3 regions of the Shewanella halifaxensis HAW-EB4 genome follow, and region 2 is predicted to be linked to each of the others. Evidence: predicted binding sites of a transcription regulator. Region 2 holds the regulator's gene; each other region holds the start of a gene.
What was found. Region 2 encodes sigma-54, which starts transcription at its own class of promoters, with help from an activator protein. Its sites were predicted from a motif close to GTTGGCACGNNNNTNGNNT; they were not measured.

Region 1: a site for sigma-54 is predicted at 2,735-2,753, ahead of SHAL_RS15490 (DUF3192 domain-containing protein). Genes of this name have one in related genera too.
Region 3: a site for sigma-54 is predicted at 2,348-2,366, ahead of SHAL_RS04535 (P-II family nitrogen regulator). Genes of this name have one in related genera too.

What each region holds. Positions count from the first base shown of each region.
Region 1 covers NC_010334.1:3,637,288-3,642,168, reverse strand. The annotation lists gene queF (NADPH-dependent 7-cyano-7-deazaguanine reductase QueF) at 1-715, opposite strand, end outside; gene syd (SecY-interacting protein) at 775-1,416, shown strand; gene SHAL_RS15500 (Zn-ribbon-containing protein) at 1,507-2,280, opposite strand; gene SHAL_RS15495 (hypothetical protein) at 2,267-2,635, opposite strand; gene SHAL_RS15490 (DUF3192 domain-containing protein) at 2,774-3,166, shown strand; gene SHAL_RS15485 (DUF2789 domain-containing protein) at 3,187-3,420, opposite strand; gene SHAL_RS15480 (GNAT family N-acetyltransferase) at 3,608-4,246, shown strand; gene SHAL_RS15475 (Mpo1-like protein) at 4,239-4,538, shown strand.
Region 2 covers NC_010334.1:4,502,371-4,507,251, forward strand. The annotation lists gene lptC (LPS export ABC transporter periplasmic protein LptC) at 1-97, shown strand, start outside; gene lptA (lipopolysaccharide transport periplasmic protein LptA) at 169-726, shown strand; gene lptB (LPS export ABC transporter ATP-binding protein) at 723-1,454, shown strand; gene SHAL_RS19155 (RNA polymerase factor sigma-54) at 1,591-3,054, shown strand; gene hpf (ribosome hibernation promoting factor) at 3,084-3,371, shown strand; gene ptsN (PTS IIA-like nitrogen regulatory protein PtsN) at 3,374-3,817, shown strand; gene rapZ (RNase adapter RapZ) at 4,026-4,880, shown strand; gene SHAL_RS19175 (HPr family phosphocarrier protein) at 4,867-4,881, shown strand, end outside.
Region 3 covers NC_010334.1:1,105,277-1,110,157, forward strand. The annotation lists gene nrfA (ammonia-forming nitrite reductase cytochrome c552 subunit) at 107-1,510, shown strand; gene SHAL_RS04530 (isochorismatase family protein) at 1,601-2,143, opposite strand; gene SHAL_RS04535 (P-II family nitrogen regulator) at 2,407-2,745, shown strand; gene SHAL_RS04540 (ammonium transporter AmtB) at 2,758-4,008, shown strand; gene SHAL_RS04545 (hypothetical protein) at 4,237-4,575, shown strand; gene SHAL_RS04550 (tetratricopeptide repeat protein) at 4,695-4,881, shown strand, end outside.

The DNA of each region.
Region 1 (4,881 bases), 870 kb from region 2:
TCCGCTCAACACACTGCTCGTGAAACTCATTATGTTGTCTAAATGAGATGAGATATCTGAGTAGCTTTTCACGATCAATCTTAGGGCCCTGATAGCGGATCATCACCGTGCCCCAGTCAGGCTGTGAGGTGATCAAGCAATTTGACTTAAGCAAGTTAGAAGTCAGCGTTTCGGCAACAATTGCTTTATTATCGACACTGTCGACTAAGTAGTCTGGATTGAAGCGATAGTCATCAACCTCAATATCGAGATCATCGATGCAGGTACCAGGTAGCTCAATAATTCGCTGGTGGCTGAACTGTTTTGGCTCGATAACTTTTACTGTGACTTCACCATCGGCGCAGGCGCTTAAATCTTGGGTTAAACGTTCTTGTACTGCTTGCAGGCTATCGAATCGAGTCTGGTTATAGCTGTTTAAATACAGCTTGAATGATTTTGATTCGATAAGGTATTTACTGTCAAAACTTAGGCTAAACTCTGCAATGGCTACCATAGGTTTGCCTTTAGCGTTGAGCCAAGAGAGCTCGTAGCCTGTCCAGATATCACAGCCATGAAATGGCAGCTCTTGAGTGAGGGCAATAGCATCACGGTTTAACTTACGCGGCACGCCTTGAAGTAAAGATGCATCATACTGCTCTTGATAACCTGTCGACTTTCCTAATGTTAATTCAGAAAGTTCGGGTGCGTTACTGTAGGGATCATGATGTTGTGTCATCAATACGGTTTCCATGTCAAAATAGACCCCTATTATAACTGATTTTGGAACTGGCTTAAGTGTCTTCTTTACCCGCTTTAGATCTTTTTTTATCTAAATATCAACAAGCCTATGTAGAAAAGCTTGATGAACAGCCACGATATTATGCCCAAGAGCAAGAGTCTGACTGCGTTGTAGGCGAAATGGATAGTGACGGAGCCGTGTTTTGGCAAGCGGTTGTTCGTCAAACTCCTGGTCAGTTTGATAACGTCGAAACTGCGCTTGAACTGACTCTGTGTGCTGAAATAAATGCATTTTATGGCCGTCACTTCTCCGCGCCGCTATTCTTTGACTCCAAGTGGGGCAGCGGTGAACTTATCCAAGTGTGGAACCAAACCGATTTTGAGTACCTGCAGCAGAACATCATCGGTCATTTGATGATGAAGAAAAAGCTTAAGCAGGAGCCAACTTGGTTTATCGGTGTGTTAGACGATGAAGATAAGATGCTAACAGTTAATAATAGCGACGGCAGTGTGTGGGTTGAGATCCCTGGCGAAGTTCAAAGCAGTAAGCTTGCAGAGTCGTTGAATGAATTTATTAGCTTATTAACGCCAAGAGTGACACCACCGGTAAAGTTGATTGAAGAGTCTATGCCTGAGCTTGATCACCCCGGTATTTGGCAGCGAATGAAATTGATGTGGCGTAATTTACGCGGCAAATAATTGATGCGCTAGATGCGATAACAAAAATGGCTCAATATTCATTGAGCCATTTTTTATGAGGACGCGATTTTATGGGGAAGATATAGTTTCTTATAGATGATCCCATGAGATGTTCGACACTATGCGGCAAGTCTCACAGCGAAAATGAAACATATCCAATAGCGGTTCATCTAACAGCCACTCTTTGCTACCGCATTTAGGACAAGGGCGCTGTTTTTCTGCCGCAAGACTCTCACCACCAACACGATATAGATAATAGTAGGTTGGGATTTTTGTTAGATACTCGACTCTGCCTCGCAGATTCCATCCGCGCCTAAATAGGTCACTCTGATGACTGGTTAGCTCTTCAAGTGCTGCAAATTCTGCTTTTGTGGCGGCCGCCATCTGCAGTTCATCGCAGGCTTGCCATTCGGTTTGCCAGCGGATCATGCGTTTATGATCACCGTTGGCAGTAGCCGGAATTTGGTACAGAGGAATGGGTTGCAGCGTATCGCCGTTTCGTAGTGGCGAGCACATATGGACGTAACTGGTATATAGTAGCTGCCAACTTGGCGTGTCTTGGCTCGAAACTTCTGAGTTGATGTCTTGGCCAATATATTTTTCGCGGGGAGCGAGTAGTTTGGCATCGGTTAGCTCATTTAGGGCGGTATCAACCCAAGGACTATTGAAACGCTTAGATAAGCTACTTTTCTCGGGCATTAACAGCCTAACTCTGAATTCAGCATCGTTAAAGGCAACAGCAAACTCACGTCCTAAAACTTGGCCATTGGCACGATAGGCCTCGAGTAAACCATTGATCGCTTTCTCTGCAGCGCTAATGGTGGTGTTATCAAAACACTCGAATCTTAACTCAACCACATGCATTCGTTTTATGTCCTTCGCTGTTATTACTGTGTTTTTCTAATTTGTTTAGCTGCTGTTTTATCAACTTAAACTCAGCTTTTAACTCGGCAAGCTCTTGTTCGAGTTTAGCTATCGTGTCAGCTTGTTGTGCCAACGCAGATGGCTCGGGAGCCTTATCTTCAGCTTGAATGGAACAATCTGCCGATAGGGCTTTAATCTCTTCGGTGCTCATGGATTTAAACTGCTGCAACCCTTGGATCAGTATCGGCATGGGGATGTTACTACCGAGTTTGCTCTTAACGAGTGCGAGGGTTGGCGTTCTACTTTCATCACTGATCTTCTTAGCAGCACTGAGTACTAGTTCTAATGGACTCATGGTTAGTCAAATTCCTTACTCGTTAGTCTTTTTGTTAATCGCAGCATAATACCCAAGGTCTTCTTTAAAATAAACACATGTAAAAACAGTAGCTTGGTGCTTGGCATGTTAATTGCTTTTTAAATAAAACTAAAAACAATGTTAATACAGGAAGTTAAAGTGAAAACAAAATTATTAGGTTTAGCGTTTTTTGGGATTGCAAGCTTAGGGCTAACGGGCTGTGTGGTCAATCTCGGTGATGGCGAATCGGATTGGGATAGTAATGGGTCATGGGAAAAAGTTCAGGATAAAAACCGCGATAACTTATCAAAAATCTCCTTGGGTATGTCTAAGGACCAAGTCGTAACCCTAATGGGGACAGCCGATTTTAATGAGGCCTATATCCAACAAGATAAAGACGTTTATGTTCTTTTTTATCGCACACAACGGACCCACAGCGACGGTAAAACCACCAAAGATGAATGTACTCCAGTAGTGATCAGTAATAACGCGGTCGTTGGTTGGGGGGAGGTGGCTTACAGTAAGATCTAACCTTAAAACCAAAACTAAGCCTAAGGCTTTCTCAACAGGGTGTCCAGATGGTCGATAACTTCAGACCACTGGGCATCTTGATTAAAAGACTCCACTAAAAAATGTTTCTGTGAAGCGGTCCAAAATGGGGCTTCATGTAGCTGCATTTTATCTGGTAGTGAATGTTCTCTTATAAATGCTTCAATAGCTGCTTCTTCGTTTTTTAGCCCCAGCTGCAAAAATAGGTTGGGTAAGTCATTTGTTGTCGTATCCATTTAGTCGCCTATCTATATCTGCGATTTATTCCTTTAATTATGGCTGATATATCCAAACCCACTGCAATTTTAATAATCGTTTTATGCTGTAAAGTAAGCGGCTCAAGTTTTTTGAATTGATTATTATTTGCACTTTTCCACGGGGTTGTTACATTGGTGTAGTGTGATCTAGATCAAGGAATATAAAATGGAGAATCAAGCCATGGAAGAGTGTCGTGCAGTTTATCTCACCGCTGAAGACCTACGTATTACCGCTTCTATCCTCTATAACGCTTACCATGATGACCCATTCTTTTTAGAAACGCTCTTTACCGGTGACCAGATACAATACGAACAAAAACTGCGCGGCGCGATTCGAGAGGAATTGAACGAGCTGTGGCAGCAAGAGCAAGCCCTAATCGGTATGTTTGTAGGGGAGCGTTTAGTCGGTGTGGCTTGTATCGTGACCCAGCAAGTACCACTAGGTGAGGCTAGATACTGGCATTGGCGTTTAAAGATGTTACTAAGCGCTGGCTGGCAGTCAACTCAAGCACTTATTCATAAAGAAAACGAAATAATAGACAATTTGCCAAGTAATCAATGTGGTATTTTGCAATTTATTGCGATAACAAATAATGAGCAAGGAAAGGGGTACGGTAGTTCATTGGTAAAAGCGGTTCAAAGTTGGTGTGATGAACAGCCGCATCTTGATGGTGTTGGCATTTTTGCCAACACTGCAGCTCATATTCGTTTGTTTGTTGAGCATGGGTTTGAAACCTTAGAGCAACTAGAGATTGGTAAGGTGAGTGGTGAGCTGCTTTTTTATCGAGGACTGAAAAATGAATAAACGTTTCGAGTCTTTTGGGGAATTTTATCCATTTTATTTATCACAGCATGTTAATAAAACATGCCGAGCACTACATTATGTCGGTAGTAGCCTCGTTGTTGTTATTTTGATTTATGCTTTATTGAGTCACCAATGGTGGATACTGGGACTACTGCCAGTCATTGGCTATGGCTTCGCTTGGATTGGCCATTTTGTTTTTGAAAAAAATCGCCCAGCGACTTTTAAGTATCCTTTGTACAGTTTTATGGCGGATTGGCTCATGCTATTTAAGGCTCTAACTTCTAGAAAGTAGTAAAAAATTCGCTTTGAGATAACTTTCTTGTGCGAGATCTCTCACCTTTATGTGGGAAATAGAGAGAGAGTCATAGAAAACTGATTATGTACTTATCTATAATTAGTTAAAATTCAATATTTTAACCTGACTTTTGCGTGTTAGCATATAGTTGCTTGTTTGTGTCTTTACTGTGAGCGCTAATAAAAATATAGAGTTAATAGTAGACTTAGTATCAGAAAGAAATAAGGGCTTAGGATGGCGTTTAATTCTTTTTAAAGGACGAATACAATTATCTAAAGACTTGCTGGTTTAGCGGTTTTTAGTTGAGTGTAATGGTTTTGCAGGATGCAAAAAGGACAAC
Region 2 (4,881 bases):
CGAATTTGTCATTCAAGGTTTAGGCTTGTATGCCGACTTGAATGCCCAGAGCGTAAAACTAATCAGCCAAGTAGAAGGTATCTACCAAGCTAATTAACGCCCAACATATTGAACAATTTTACACTCGAGCTAGCTCAATAAAGTGCTTTAGCTGAGTAGAAGGACGCTATGAAATACAATCTATCTATCCTTGCAGGCCTTTTTTGCCTGCTAAGTTTCAGTTCTGTTGCTAAGGTCGATGATCTGCTGCAAGAAGTGAAAATTGCAGCCGCAAGCCAAGAAGCCGATATTAAGAATAATCAGGTTATCTTCTTTGGACCTGTCGAAGTGACCCAAGGCTCTATCAAGATGAATGCTGATAAACTGCGTGTTTTCTCAAAAGAAGATAAGAGCGGTAAAACCCTTGTGGCAACAGGCAACCCAGCCACCTATACCCAGATAATGGACGATGGACGCCCAGCAACGGCTAGCGCCAAAGAGATCCGTTACGAACTTGCGACGCGCACCCTGACCTTAGTCGGCGACGCGACTCTAGCGCAAGACGGTAGTCAGGTCACCGGTAATCGCATCAAGTACAACATTAGTTTACAACAACTTATCGCTGAAAGTTCAGGTAAAGGCGATGATAGAGTAATCACCATTATTCAGCCTGAAACCTATCAGGAAGAGAAACCAGAAACACCAGTGCAACAGCAGGAACAGCAGGAACAGCAGGAACAGCAATGAAGCAAATCACTTTAAGAGCGGTTAATCTTGCGAAGAGCTATAAAAATCGCGCTGTCGTACAAGATGTTAGTTTAACCGTAAAGACGGGTCAGATTGTCGGTTTACTTGGGCCAAACGGTGCAGGTAAAACAACCACGTTCTACATGGTGGTAGGCCTAGTACAGAGTGATAAGGGTAAGATCTTTATTGATGATGACGATCTTACACTCGATCCTATGCATCTGCGCGCTCGTAAAGGGATTGGTTATCTGCCTCAGGAAGCCAGTATTTTTAGAAAGTTGTCTGTGCGTGACAACATCATGGCGGTATTACAGACTCGCCATGACATCAATAACGAGCAACGTGAAGAACAACTTGAGCATCTGCTTGAAGAGTTCCATATCACTCATATTCGTGACAGCCAAGGTATGGCATTGTCAGGGGGTGAGCGCCGCCGTGTTGAAATTGCTAGAGCACTAGCGGCTAATCCAAAGTTTATCTTGTTAGACGAGCCATTTGCCGGTGTAGACCCGATTTCAGTTATCGATATCAAAAAGATTATTGAGCAACTTAAGAGTCGCGGCCTAGGTGTACTAATCACCGATCACAATGTTCGCGAAACATTAGATGTTTGTGAGCACGCTTACATCGTAAGCCACGGAAATCTCATTGCCGAAGGCACACCTGCCGAAATCTTGGACAACCAACAAGTTCGAGCTGTGTACTTAGGTGAACAATTCAGGCTATAGTTAATTCACAGTATGGAAGCTAAAAAACTCAATATGGAATTATTTCCACACAAAATCAAAGTATTGAGTTTTTGAGCAACCTTCGCCAGTTCAGCGAGCTTTAACGTTTAACTACAGTGTAGGGAATAGCGGTAAAATGAAAGCGTCACTCCAGCTCAAAATGGGTCAACAGCTCACCATGACTCCCCAGTTACAGCAGGCTATTCGCCTGTTACAACTGTCTTCTTTAGAGCTGCAACAAGAGATCCAACAAGCATTAGATTCTAATCCGCTACTGGAGTTAGATGAAGAGCAATCAGACGGCGACATGCTCAACGATGAAGACCAGTCTTCAAGTAACTCCGATAGTGAGCTAATCCAAGATAGCGCAAGCGTTGAAACCTCTGATGCCCTAACCCAAGACTCCATGCCCGATGAGCTACCGATGGATACCACTTGGGATGAAGTCTATACCGTCTCCTCGAACGCCAGCTCAGGCGTGAGTCGTGAAGATGATATGCCTTTTCAGGGTGAGACTAGCGAAGGATTATACGAGCACCTTGAATGGCAAAAGAATCTCACTCCATTTTCAGATAATGACCTTGCTATCGCGACTGCAATTATCGATGCAATCGACGAGCGGGGTTATTTAACTCAAAGCTGTGATGAGATCCTCGAAGCGATGGGCGACCCAGAGACTGAACTCGATGAGGTTGAGGCCGTTTTAAAACGGATTCAACATTTCGACCCTATCGGCGTTGCCGCGCGTAATCTAAGCGAATGTCTACTTATCCAACTTGCGCAGTATGCAGCCGATACTCCCCATATAGATAACGCTAGATTACTGATTAAAGACTATTTGGACCTTATTGCTGGCCGTGATTTTAGGCAGCTGATGCGTAAAACCAAGCTCAAAGAAGATGACCTGCGTGATGCTATCACACTGATCCAAACGCTCAATCCAAGACCTGGTCTCGCAATAGCCCGCAGTAAAGATGAATATGTCATCCCGGATGTGTCTGTTAGCAAGAAAAAAGGCCGCTGGGTGGTGGAGCTAAACCCTGACTATATGCCTAAGATTAATGTTAACCAGCATTACGCTTCTATGGCACGCAGCACGACTAATCAGGCCGATGGACAGTTTATTCGCGGCCACCTTCAAGAAGCAAAGTGGTTTATTAAGAGCCTTGAAAGCCGCAATGACACCTTATTAAAGGTAACAAATTGTATCGTTAAATTTCAGCAAGGCTTTTTTGAGTACGGCGAAGAAGCCATGAAACCTATGGTATTAAATGACATTGCCGAAGCCGTTGAAATGCATGAATCCACCATTTCACGGGTTACCACACAAAAATATATGCATACCCCAAGGGGTATTTTCGAACTCAAGTATTTCTTCTCGAGCCATGTCGGTACAGACGACGGCGGAGAGTGCTCATCTACAGCAATTAGGGCGTTTATTAAGAAGTTAGTCGCTGCTGAAAACCAGAAGAAACCATTAAGCGACAGCAAAATGGCCCAACTTCTGGCGGAACAAGGGATTAAAGTAGCTAGACGTACTATCGCGAAATACCGCGAAGCAATGCTGATCCCACCCTCAAACCAACGTAAGAGTTTATAACTCAAAATTAGGCACATGGAGGATCGATAATGCAAATCAACCTGACAGGACATCACATAGAAATTACCGCTTCACTGCGCGGCTATGTGGAAGATAAATTCACAAAGCTTGAACGACATTTCGATCAGATCAATAATGTGCACGTTATTTTGAATGTACAGAAAATGCAGCAGATTGCCGAGGCCAAAATCCACCTTAAAAAAGGGGAAGTATTTGCCACTTCGGAACACGCAGATATGTATGCTGCGATAGACTCCCTGATCGATAAGCTAGATCGTCAGGTTATTAAACACAAAGAGAAGCTGATTAAACACTAACGATGGAACTAAGTACCATCCTGCAGCCGGAGTGCACCACCTGCGCCACTCCGGGCAGTAAGAAAAAGGTACTGGAGCTAATCAGTGATATTGCTGCTGTCCAGTACCCTACCCTTTCTTCACAAGAAATTTTTGAAAGTCTCTTGGCGAGAGAAAAAATGGGTAGCACGGGTATAGGTAATGGTATAGCGATTCCTCATGGAAGGCTGGCAAATATAGACCGTCCCGTTGCAGTATTGGTTAAATGTGAAGTTCCTATCCCATTTGACGCAATCGATAAGCAGCCTGTCGATATCTTATTTGCTCTACTGGTGCCATCTGAACAGTGTGAGCAACATTTAGCGACACTGTCTTGTATGGCTGAAAAACTCAACGATAAAGCAGTTGTTAAGCAGTTGAGAAAAACCAGTAATGAATCGGAGCTATACCAAGTCATTACTCAGTAGCGTCTTACTCGGGTCTTTAAATTATTATCATTGTTCCAATGATGCATTGATGATTTAAAGACCTAAGTAATTATTACTGCAATATTATTTATTTTTTATTACCCACTCAAATTCTTGCTTTCAGCCTTAAAGACGTTAATCTATATACTTGTACAACATAATCACAAAATCCAAACATTTAGTTAAATCTCTATCAGGTAGTCATACGATGAAGCTTGTTTTAGTCTCAGGTCGCTCCGGTTCAGGAAAATCCGTTCTGTTAAGAATGCTAGAGGATCTCGGCTATTATTGTGTCGATAATCTGCCTCTGCCTATGATGGGCACACTACTCAAAGAGCTCTCTGGAAACACCAATCTTGTAGCGATCAGCGTCGATATCCGTAACCTACCAGAAAAAGAAAGCGAGCTTATTAAGCACCTAACCAACTTACCTGATGGAGTTGAGTTACTTAGCTTTTTCCTTAATTCTAGCGATGAAGTACTACTAAAACGCTATAACGAGACTCGTCGTCTACACCCTCTATCTCACGATAATGTATCGTTAAAAGAAGCAATTGAAATAGAAGGGCGTTCACTTGAGCCGCTAGCCAATATCGTCGACCACTATATCGATACCTCAACTCTCAACATCTATGATCTTAACGATCAGGTGCGTGAGATCTTGCTCGGTAACCTTGATAAAGAACTGATGATCAATTTTGAATCATTTGGATTTAAGCACGGCATGCCGACCGAAGCCGACTTTATGTTTGATGTTCGCTTTTTACCCAATCCCCATTGGGAACCAGACTTGCGCCCAATGACAGGACTCGATAAACCAGTACAAGACTTCTTAAATGAACGTCCTCGAGTCAATCAGTTTATTAAACAGATCGAAGATCTACTCGAGACTTGGTTACCTGACTTAGAGCGCAACAATCGCAGCTATCTCACCATAGCGATTGGCTGTACAGGTGGTCAACACCGCTCGGTTTACATTACCGAGCGCCTTGCAGCTCACTTCAAAGATGGCAAACATAAAATACAAGTCCGCCACCGAGAGCTAAAAAATGCCGACCATTGAA
Region 3 (4,881 bases), 1.8 Mb from region 2:
AGTATGGATACCTCGTTGGAGGTATGTCTTTGTTGCGTAGAAGTGATAAATTCAGCCTTGAAATAGGTGGGACTATACAAAAATATAAAAGTAACATGGAGATGAGATGGTGAAAACATTAACTAAAAAGTCTTTTGCACTGAGTGCAATCGTCGCTGCAAGTTTAATGGCTGGTAGCGCAATCGCAAGCGATAAAACAGAACCACGTAACGAAGTTTACAAAGATAAGTTTTCAAAGCAGTATAACAGCTGGCACGAGACTTCTGACAGTGTTGAAATCACCGATGCACTTGAGCAAGATCCAAATCTAGTTATTCTTTGGGCGGGTTACGGCTTTGCTAAGGATTATAACAAGGCTCGTGGTCATATGTATGCCGTTACTGACGTACGTAACACGCTACGTACTGGTGCACCTAAGTCTGATACTGACGGTCCAATGCCAATGGCATGTTGGTCTTGTAAGAGCCCAGACGTACCTCGCATGATTGAAGAGCAAGGTGAAGACGGTTACTTCAAAGGTAAGTGGGCAAAAGGTGGTGATGAGATCGTAAACACTATCGGTTGTTCTGACTGTCACGAAAAAGGTAAGTCTAAACTACGTATCTCTCGTCCATTCGCTGAGCGCGCAATGGAAAGCATTGGCACTCCATTCGACGAAGCTTCTCGTAAAGACAAGCAATCAATGGTTTGTGGTCAGTGCCACGTAGAGTACTACTTCGAAAAGACTGCTGATCAGAAAGGCTTTGTTAAGTTCCCATGGGACAAGGGTACGACTGTTGAAGATATGGAAGCATATTATGACGGTATCGACTTTGCAGATTGGACTCACGCCGTTTCTAAGACGCCAATGCTAAAAGCACAGCACCCAGGTTATGAAACTTGGCAGCTAGGTATGCACGGTAAGAACAACGTAAGTTGTACTGACTGTCACATGCCTAAAGTTAAGAATGCTGAAGGCCGCAAGTTTACCGATCACAAAGTGGGTAACCCATTTGATCGTTTCGAAGAAACTTGTGGTACTTGTCATGAGCAAAGCAAAGAGTTCATGGTTAACCTAGATAACGAGCGTAAAGCTAAGGTTAAGCAGATCCAACTTCAAGCTGAAGACCAGTTAGTTAAAGCTCACTTCGAAGCAGGCGCTGCTTGGGAAGCTGGCGCAACTGAAGCTGAAATGGCACCAATCCTAATGGATATCCGTCATGGTCAATGGCGTTGGGACTATGCAATCGCTTCTCACGGTGTTGCATCTCACGCTCCAGATGAAGCATTACGTGTATTGGGTACTGCACTGAATAAAGCGGCTGATGCTCGCGTTAAGCTAGCTCAACTACTTGCTAAGAAAGGTGTTAAGCAGCCTATCGCTCTTCCAGATATCTCTACTAAAGCTAAGGCTCAAGCTGCTCTAGGTATGGATATGAAGAAGATGAACGCTGATAAAGCTGAATTCAAGAAGACTGTTCTACCTAAGTGGGATGCTGAAGCTGAAAAGCGCGAAGCAACTTACAAGTAAGTCTATTCACACTGCATAGTGTTTAGAATTACTCTCGTTAGAAGATAGTGTTTAGAATTGAAGCCCTCCTAGGAGGGCTTTTTTTTGCTTTTACTTTATTAGGTTAAGCAAGGCTTTAAAGCGATCGCCTTTAGCTTGATGTTGTAACTCAAACAGTAGAGATTCAACATTGGTTTGCATTGCGCCATGGCTTAGCATCATCTCTAATCCGCTGACTTTATTGCTCTGTTCTCTTGACGACATAGCATCAGCTACCAGATGAGTTTGGTAGCCGTTAGCCAATAGATCTCTACAAGTCTGATAAACACACACATGAGTTTCAATACCCGCTAAGATAATCTGCTTTTGCTGCATCGCGCTGAGCCTTTCTCTGAATGCGTCTGCTTGCCAACCACTAAAGTGGTGCTTGGTGATAGCTTCAGTCGTTTTTGTTAGCTCCATGGCTAAGTTTTCACTGGTGGGGCCCAGTTTCTCGGGGATCTGTTCGAGCCACAAAATCGGAATATCAAATAGTTGTATTCCTTTAATGAGCACTTCTAGTTTGTGATGTAGCTGCTCACTATGATGCATAACTCGCGCTAGCTGACCCTGAACATCCACTATAACCAATACACATTCTTCTGCTTTTAGCATCTTAGGCCTTTCTATATTTGCAAGGGGAGTGAACCTGCTAGTAAATCAGATCTGTTTGGCTTCTCCAATTAGAAATGGGTCTAATTCCAATATGAGTGCTTTATATGTGTGCGCTGGTTGAATATGCGCACTCGAATGGTGCATTTTTATGCGTTACTGAAAAGCGTTGCTAATTTATCTTGTTGAATTTAAAGGTTTAGTAAAGTTGGCCTAATGCTTGGATTATGTTTAAGCAAACTGGATATGCAATTGGGGAGATAACCATGAAATTGGTCAGCGCGATTATTAAGCCATTTAAATTAGATGATGTGCGAGAGGCGATAGCGAGTGTCGGCATAGAGGGGATGACCGTCACTGAGGTGAAAGGATTTGGTCGTCAAAAGGGGCATACCGAACTGTATCGCGGCGCGGAGTACCAAGTGGATTTCTTGCCAAAAGTGAAACTAGAAATTGCCATAAAAGCTGACAGGTTAGAGATGTTGCTTGAGGCGATTATCGGCGCGGCTCGTACCGGAAAAATTGGTGATGGCAAGATTTTTGTAACGGAACTTGAGCAGGCAATCCGTATTCGAACCAGCGAACATGATAACGAAGCACTTTAAGGGGACAAGCTAATGGATGATTTAACTAAGTTAGGACTAACGGTATCAGAGTTACGCTTCGCCCTAGATACGTTTTACTTTTTGATTTCGGGCGCATTGGTGATGTGGATGGCAGCAGGTTTTGCCATGTTAGAAGCGGGCTTAGTACGCTCGAAGAATACCACTGAAATTTTGACTAAAAACGTCTGTTTGTATTCGATAGCTTGCGTGATGTATCTGATTGTCGGCTATAACATCATGTATGTTGATAACAGCGAGGGAGGATGGCTACCATCATTTGGCTCGCTTATTGGCTCCCAGGCTGACGGGGCCGACCATGCTCTAGAGTCTGATTTTTTCTTCCAAGTGGTATTTGTGGCTACGGCTATGTCGATTGTATCGGGTGCGGTTGCTGAGCGTATGAAGCTATGGGCCTTTTTAACGTTTTCGGTATTTATGACGGCCGTTATCTATCCGGTTGAAGGTTACTGGACCTGGGGCGGCGGCTTCTTATCGACAGCGGGTTTCGTCGACTTTGCCGGTAGCGGAATTGTGCATATGGCTGGCGCTGCGGCGGCGCTTTCAGGTGTGCTGCTTTTAGGCGCTCGCAAAGGTAAATATGGTGCCAATGGTCAAGTGAACCCTATTCCTGGTTCAAACTTACCCATGGCAACGTTAGGTATGTTTATTTTATGGATGGGTTGGTTTGGCTTTAATGGTGGCTCACAACTTTTGGTTTCTGATGCGGAAAATGCCAGCGCCGTGGCTAAAATATTTGTTAACACCAACTCGGCGGCCGCATTTGGTGCTATTGCTGCGCTCATTGTATGTCGACTGATTTGGGGGAAGGCTGACTTGACCATGATCTTAAATGGTGCATTGGCAGGTTTGGTGGCAATTACTGCCGATCCGTTATCTCCATCACTTACGATGGCTGGCGTTATCGGTATTGTCGCGGGTGGCTTAGTGGTGTTCTCGATTGTTGCCTTTGATAGAGTGAAAATCGATGATCCTGTTGGTGCTATCTCGGTTCACGGTGTGGCGGGGCTACTTGGACTTGTACTCGTGCCAGTATCAAATGCCGATGCATCACTTATGACTCAACTATATGGCGCTGCAGTAATTTTTGGCTGGGTATTTTTGGCGTCGACAGTGGTTTGGTTTACGTTGAAAGTGACCATGGGGATCCGTGTTACAGAGGAGGAAGAGTATAATGGAATGGATGCTTCTGATTGTGGCATTGATGCTTATCCTGAATTTGTATCGGTTAAGGGAGGGAGCTAGGCATTCAATAGCCAGTTTCAAGGCATGATATAAATTCAGGGCTTATACCGTTCGGTATAGGCCCTTCTTTTGGCCTAAATCAGCAGCCTCAGAAGGTGATTTCCTATTTTCAGTCCTAAATAACCTTATGGAGTATTAACTCCATGTATCCCTTTGTGACTTGTGTGTTTAATGCTCAATAAATTTAGGCTAAAGTAAGTCATGTCGTGCCCCGTTAATGGACCCTTTATGAAAGTATTGAAAATACTGAGCTCTATATTGCTTATAACACTGGCTGTAAGTGCGAGCGCGGGTCAAGTTGTGGTACGAAAATCCAGTGAGCCGTTCGATGCATTTGCGGTAAGAGATGAAGTGCAAAGGCTGCATGAGTGGCGTGAAGCCTTACGTTATCAGCAACAAATTCAAATATTACAAAGCTTACCTTTTGGTTGTGTGCCTTTCGCTGTGCCCTATCGATATTTTTCCTGCCATGGCTTATTTTACCGACCTTATGGTTTTCATAATAAAGAGCTTTTTATTCAAATAGACCCTCCAGTAAAGAAGGCTCCTAAGGTCCCACTTAACTAGCACTTAGGATACGCTGCAAAAGCGTCAATCGTTAGATTTACGTTTTGTAACGCATTTACCCTATAGCTTGTCATTCATGGCATATGCTTAATGCACTGAGCCCTTGTGTTGAGTGTGTAATGAATCGAACTATTTTGTTGCTAGTGATTATGCTGACCAGCCTCTTTTGCGGCTGTGCGAGTCAGGCGCCTGAACCTGCCCAAGATCTACATGCTTATTTTCATGACCAGCATTTTAGTCCGGCTAATGGACTCCCAAGTGCCGATGAGCTGTTTGATTTACCTGATGAGGCCGTGGTTAGCCTTA